DNA from 3 places in the Streptomyces sp. NPDC102462 genome. Region 3 is predicted to be linked to each of the others. Evidence: riboswitches for the same ligand, from Rfam matches in the RefSeq annotation. Region 3 holds a riboswitch; each other region holds the start of a gene.

Region 1 (2,190 bases), on a different contig from region 3:
GGTACGACCCCCACGACCGTCCCCGCCGGTGCCCCTGACGTGCCGGCCTTCTCCGTTCTGTGCGCACGGGCCCGGGCCCTCGCCGGGTCCGGACGGCGCGCGATGCTGGGCATCGTCGGCGCACCGGGTTCCGGAAAGTCCACGCTGGCCTCGCACCTGGCCGCCGCGCTCGGCCCGGACACGGCCGTCGTGGTGCCCATGGACGGGTTCCACCTGGCCAACGGCGAACTGGAACGGCTCGGCCGCCGGCAGCGCAAGGGCGCACCGGACACCTTCGACGCCGCGGGGTACGTGGCGCTGCTGCGCCGACTGCGCGAACCGACGGGGGAGTGTGTCTACGCCCCGCGGTTCCACCGCGAGTTCGAGGAGGCCGTCGCCGGCGCCGTCCCGGTCCCGGCCGTGACGCCGCTGGTCATCACCGAGGGCAACTATCTGCTGCTCGACGACGGCCCCTGGGCGGGTGTCAAGGCGCTCCTCGACGAGACGTGGTACGTCGCCACCGACGAGGAGACACGGCTGGACCGGCTCATCCAGCGGCATGTCGCCTACGGCAAACCCCTCGCACAGGCCCGGGCGTGGTCGCTGGGCACCGACCAGCGAAACGCCGACCTCATCGCGGCCACGCTGGACCGGGCCGACCTGGTGTTCGCCCCACCGCCCCTCGCACCGGTGCCGCACGGCACGGGTCAGGACGTCCCGTCCGGAGGGTGACCGTCGGGTGGCGGCGGATGCGGTCTTGGCCGCGCACGCGGCACGCGGTACGGTCGCTGCGACATCGACGACGGTACGACGGAAGCCGGTGGGAATCCGGCACGGTCGCGCCACTGTGTGCGAGCGCCCCCAGGCGCTCGTGAGTCAGACCCGTGGCCGTCGTCCTGTGCACCACCGAGAGGGGACGCGAACTCCCCAAGGAGGTCCGCCATGGCGCAGCATGTCGCCCGGCCGTCAGTCACCACCCCCTCCGTTCCCGCCGCACTGCCGCTGAAGGCGATAGCTCCCTGGGCGGTCTTCTTCGGCATCCTGATGCTGATCCTGCTCTACTTCGTCGGCGCCGAGCAGGGCGCCACCTCCGTGTTCAGCGGCACGGGCGTCCATGAATGGGTGCACGACGCCCGCCATCTGCTCGGCTTCCCCTGCCACTGACGCGAGGGGACGAAGCCCGCATGAACTCCGCAACCGTACGCGGCCTTCTCCTGCGGGGCATGCTCGCCGGCCTCGCGGCCGGTGTGCTCGCCCTGATCGTGGCCTACTTCCTCGGCGAGCCGAGCGTCGACAAGGCGATCGGCTTCGAGGACGCCCACGCCCACGAGCACGGCACGGAGGTCGTCTCCCGCTCCGTGCAGTCCACCGCCGGCCTCGCCACCGGTGTCCTCGTCCACGGGGTCGCCTTCGGCGGCATCGCCGCGCTCGCCTTCTGCTTCACCCTCGGGCGCGTCGGCCGGTTCGGGCCGCGGGCGACGGCGCTGCTGCTGTCCGGCGGCGCGCTGCTCGTCGTGTACGTCGTGCCGTTCCTGAAGTACCCGGCCAACCCGCCGTCGGTGGGCGACGCCGGCACCATCGGCAGACGGACCGCCCTGTACTTCCTGATGCTGCTGCTCAGCGTGCTCCTCGCGATCGCCGCCACCCTCCTGGGCAGACGGCTCGCGTCCCGGCTCGGCCCGTGGTACGCCACCGTCGTGGCGGTGACCGCCTTCGTCGTGGTGATCGGCCTGGCGTATGCGTTCCTGCCGGTCGTCGACGAGGTGCCGGCGGGCTTCCCGGCCACCTTGTTGTGGCGGTTCCGGCTGTCCACGCTGGCCGTCCAGGCCGTCCTGTGGGGCGGATTCGGCCTGCTCTTCGCGGAGTCGGCCGAGCGGCTGCTGCACCCGAAGCCCGCAACGGCCGCTACCGCGAAGGCGGTTCCGGCCGCGCACTGAGGCCGCGCCCGAGCCGTGCGCCCGGCCCGCCGACGGCCCCGGAACCGTCCGGGGCCCTCCGGCGGCGGTACCCGGCAACGGCGTCAGGCCGAGGCGCGCAGGTGCCGCCGTGCCCACTCCTCGAAGCCGGTGAGCGGGATGCCGAGGGCACGTGCGTATTCCGGGCGGGCCGGCTGGCCGGTCTCGTTCATCATGTCGTGCCCGGTGCCCATGGCGGGCATCCCGGCGGCGACGGCCTCCTCCAGGGTCATGTCGGGGGCGGTCAACTCCGTTC
Region 2 (2,190 bases), on a different contig from region 3:
CGGGGTGCTGCTGGAGCGGGACGGCAGTTACCCGCGCGACGACGAACTCGCCGCCGAACTCGCCGCCATCCGGCGGACCGTACGGGAGGCCCGCGATGCCCGCTGAGCCCCCGGCGGCCGGGGCAGGGGCCGCGCGCGAGGAACTGGCGCGGCGCCAGGCCGAGTTGCTGGCCGCCCTGGTCGCGGGCGGCCCGGCCCCGGAGGGCTTCGACCCGGACCGGCTGCGGGTGCAGGAGAGTGCGCTGCTGGACAAGCGGCGCAGGGTGGTGGCGGCCCATCTGCCGGACGTGGCCGAGGCGTTGGGGGAGCAGATTCCCCGGCTCTTCGCCGGGTACGCCGAGGGACGGCCGCGCCCGCCGGGCGGGCCGCACGCCGACGCGGCGGCCTTCACGGCGCACCTGCGCGCTCGCGGCCTGCTGCCCCGGGGCACAGGGCCGCGCCGGTGGGCCCGCCTACTGCGCCGCCTGCGGCCGGGGCGCTGAGAGCCCGCGTCCGGCGGCGGTCTCGAATGTGCGGACTCCTGGAAGCGACCGCCGCGCTGTTCATCGCCCTGTGGGTCGGCGAGGGAGCGGATGCACAAGCAATCGCTCCTCCGCTGGCATACGCGGCCGGACCGAGCCACCAGGAAACGGAAGGCGGCAGGGGGCTTTCTGAAAGGGCGGGAGACGCGTGTGCGGGGCTTTCCGCCCTCCGCCCGCTTCAAACCTGTCTCCCGCGTGTGCCGACTCACCATCCGAATGATGGACGCAAGCCTCCGGACTCGCGGCCATCCCCTTACGCTGGCCCGTGCAGCTGGTTCGCCCCGTCCGCCAGGCGGGATGCGTCGTAAGAGGGAACCCGGTGGGAATCCGGGACTGCCCCGCAGCGGTGAGCGGGAACGACCGCCGTCATACGCACTGGATCCGACGTACCGGGTCTGGGAAGCGACGGCCAGTAGGTGTCCTCCGGACAAGGAGGGCGTGCCCGTGAGTCCGAAGACCTGCCACCTGCCCGTGTGCGGACCACTCCGCGCGCGGACATCCCGGTGACCTCGTGGGCGGGTCGGCGTACATACCGGGCGGACGACCGCGCCATGCCGCGCGAGGTCGCCTCCGCCTGGTTCCGTCACCCCTTCGCGCTCTCGTCCCGTCGCCGGGACCTCAGGGAATCATCTCGCGAAGGAGATCTCCGTGACCACCAAGTCCGCAGCCGCGGCAGCACGGGCCACCGTGTACGGCTACCCCCGCCAGGGACAGAGCCGGGAACTGAAGAAGGCCATCGAGGGCTACTGGCAGGGCCGCGTCACCGCGAACGCCCTCCAGGGCACCGCCGCCGAGCTACGCCGTACGAACTGGCGGCAGCTCGCCGAGGCAGGCATCCACGAGGTCCCGACCGGCGACTTCTCGTACTACGACCACGTCCTGGACACCACCGTCATGGTGGGTGCGATCCCCACGCGGCACCGGGCCGCCGTCGAAGCCGACAGCCTCGACGGCTACTTCGCCATGGCCCGCGGCACCCAGGATGCCGCGCCACTGGAGATGACCAAGTGGTTCGACACCAACTACCACTACCTGGTCCCCGAACTCGGCCCGGACACAGTGTTCGCCGCCGATACGACCAAGCAGGTCGCCGAGCTGAAGGAAGCCCTGGCGCTGGGCCTCACGGCCCGGCCCGTCGTGGTCGGTCCGGTCACCTACCTCCTGCTGGCCAAGCCCGCGCCCGGCGTACCCGCCGACTTCGAGCCAATCACCCTGCTGGACCGCCTGCTCCCGGTGTACGCCGAGACGCTCGCCGACCTCTGCGCGGCCGGCGCGGAATGGGTGCAACTCGACGAACCCGCCCTGGTCCAGGACCGCACACGGGCCGAACTCAACGCAGCCGCCCGGGCCTACCGGGACCTCGGCACTCTCACCGACCGGCCCAGGCTGCTGGTCGCCTCCTACTTCGACCGGCTCGGCGAGGCCCTGCCCGTCCTCGCCCAGGCGCCGGTGGAGGGTCTGGCCCTGGACTTCACCGAGGCCGGCGCCGCCAACCTCGACGACCTCGCGGCGGTCGGCGGACTGCCCGGCAAGCGGCTGGTCGCCGGCGTCGTCAACGGACGCAACATCTGGGTGAACGACCTGGAGAAGTCACTGTCCACACTCGGCACTCTGCTGGGCCTGGCGGACCGGGTCGACGTGGCCGCCTCATGCTCCCTGCTGCACGTCC
Region 3 (2,190 bases):
CGGTAGGCGGCGTCGAACTCCGCGCCCCACAGGTCGACCAGCTCCGGCACGTCCGACGGGGAGAACAGCGACCACTGCCCGTCGGCGTCGACCCGGCGCATGAACTCGTCCGGGATCCAGTGGGCGAGGTTGAGGTTGTGCGTACGGCGCGCGTCCTCACCGGTGTTGTCGCGCAGCTCCAGGAACTCCTCGATGTCCGAGTGCCAGGTCTCCAGGTAGACCGCCGCGGCGCCCTTGCGCCGGCCGCCCTGGTTCACGGCGGCCACGGAGGCGTCAAGGGTCTTCAGGAACGGCACGATGCCGTTGGAGTGCCCGTTGGTGCCGCGGATCAGCGAACCGCGGGAGCGGATGCGGGAGTAGGCGATGCCGATGCCGCCGGCGTGCTTGGAGAGGCGGGCTACCTGGTGGTAGCGGTCGTAGATGGAGTCCAGCTCGTCCTTGGGGGAGTCGAGCAGGTAGCAGGACGACATCTGCGGGTGGCGGGTGCCGGAGTTGAAGAGCGTGGGGGAGGAGGGCAGGTAGTCGAGGCGGCTCATCAGCCGGTAGAGCGCGGCCACCTCGTCCACGGCGTGCATGGGGTCTCCCCCGGAGAGGACATCGGCATCACCGTCGGCGAGGCCGGCGGCCACCCGCAGCATGAAGTGCTGGGGCGTCTCGATGACTTGGCGGGTCAGGGGGTGCCGGAGCAGATAGCGGCTGTGCAGCGTGCGCAGCCCGAAGTAGCCGAAGCGGTCGTCCGCCGCGGTGTCGATCAGCGCGTCCAGCCGCTCGGCGTGCCGCCGTACGAAGGCGGCGGTGCGGTCGGCGATGAGCCCTTCCCGGTGCCCCACGGCGATCGACCCGGTGAACGAGGTGACGCCTTGTGTGGCGGCCTCGGCGCGGATGGACAGGGTCAGCAGCCGGGCGGCCAGCCGGGAGTAGGCGGGGTCCTCCGAGATCAGGCCGGCGGCCGCCTCGGTGGCCAGTTCCCGAAGCTCCGCGACGGCAGCGGCGTCGGACCGCGCGGACCGGCCGCGCAGCGCTGCGGCGGCGACCCGGCCGGGGTCGGCGTCGGGGAGGTCGGCGGTCAGCTCGGTCAGGGTCCGCAGCAGCGCGGCACCGGGGCCGTCGGTCTCCACCGGGGCCGCGGTCGCCTGGGCGGCTGAAGCCGGGTCGGCTGGCGCGATGGTCACGTGGGGCTCTCCCTCGCTCGGCACGGGGCCTTGCGGAGGGCAGGGGGCAGCACACGAGCGCGCACGGCGTCGCGTCCACCGGCCCATTCCACGAGGCCCGGACGTCAGAGCGCCCGGGCCGGACGGCCGGGCGCGCCGTCGGCAGGTCCTCGGACTGAAGCCTGCATGCGGGTATGCGGGCATACGCGCATGAGTACACCGTTGCGGGACAGTTCCGGATTCGCACCGGATTCCCCTGCGGCGACAGCGAACATGAGCATACATCTAGTGCCGGGCCGTGGTGGCACCCCCAGATGTTGTGTCGTACGTCAACGGGCCGCCGTTGCCGGGTTCGGCATCGGCGGCCCGTCGCGGGGCGTGCGCGGTTGCTCCCGCGGGTGCCCGGCGCCTGTGCGGGGGCGTGTTTTCAGTGCCCGGCGCCCGTGCGGGGCGTGCCGTCAGTGCCCGGCGCCCGCCGTCGCGGGCGGAAGCTCCACCTGGACGCCCGCGTCGCCCGCGTCGGCCGTGTAGTCCTGCGGGCTCGTCTCGTCCACGCCCTCGGGAGCCTTCAGGGCCTTCAGGACGAAGGTCAGGACGACGGTGACGAGGACGTTGAGCACGAACGCCGTCATGCCGATGTAGCCGATCTCACCGATCCCGGGGATCTCCTTGGCCGAGCCACCGAAGTGCTTCTGCGTCGGTGAGGCCACCCCGTAGGCGGCGACCGTGCCGTACACCATGCCGACCGCCCAGCCCGCGAGCAGTGCCCAGCGGTGGAACCAGCGGGTGAACAGGCCGCCGACCAGGGCCGGGAAGGTCTGCAGGATCCAGATGCCGCCCAGCAGCTGGAAGTTGATGGCGACCGTCTTGTCCATGGTCAGCACGAAGACCAGCGCGCCCACCTTCACCAGCAGCGACACGATCTTGGAGACCCGGGTCTCCTGATGGGCCGTCGCGTGCGGGTTGATGAAGTCCTTGTAGATGTTGCGGGTGAACAGGTTCGCGGCCGCGATGGACATGATGGCCGCGGGCACCAGCG

Evidence for each region. Region 3 has a riboswitch for cobalamin ahead of ACIRFL_RS06955 (ribonucleoside-diphosphate reductase subunit alpha). Riboswitches for the same ligand answer to the same signal wherever they lie in the genome.
Region 1: another riboswitch for cobalamin. It lies ahead of ACIRFL_RS28015 (CbtB-domain containing protein); the one in region 3 lies ahead of ACIRFL_RS06955 (ribonucleoside-diphosphate reductase subunit alpha).
Region 2: another riboswitch for cobalamin. It lies ahead of metE (5-methyltetrahydropteroyltriglutamate--homocysteine S-methyltransferase); the one in region 3 lies ahead of ACIRFL_RS06955 (ribonucleoside-diphosphate reductase subunit alpha).

The regions. Positions count from the first base shown of each region.
Region 1 covers NZ_JBIWKB010000037.1:50,126-52,315, reverse strand. The annotation lists gene ACIRFL_RS28020 (nucleoside/nucleotide kinase family protein) at 1-711, shown strand, start outside; cobalamin riboswitch at 746-886, shown strand; gene ACIRFL_RS28015 (CbtB-domain containing protein) at 922-1,143, shown strand; gene ACIRFL_RS28010 (CbtA family protein) at 1,164-1,916, shown strand; gene ACIRFL_RS28005 (NmrA/HSCARG family protein) at 2,000-2,190, opposite strand, start outside.
Region 2 covers NZ_JBIWKB010000063.1:37,345-39,534, forward strand. The annotation lists partial or broken gene ACIRFL_RS36115 (DUF692 domain-containing protein) at 1-482, shown strand, start outside; partial or broken gene ACIRFL_RS36120 (NADP oxidoreductase) at 483-619, shown strand; cobalamin riboswitch at 777-1,002, shown strand; gene metE (5-methyltetrahydropteroyltriglutamate--homocysteine S-methyltransferase) at 1,170-2,190, shown strand, end outside.
Region 3 covers NZ_JBIWKB010000005.1:210,048-212,237, forward strand. The annotation lists gene ACIRFL_RS06955 (ribonucleoside-diphosphate reductase subunit alpha) at 1-1,172, opposite strand, end outside; cobalamin riboswitch at 1,321-1,443, opposite strand; gene mctP (monocarboxylate uptake permease MctP) at 1,610-2,190, opposite strand, start outside.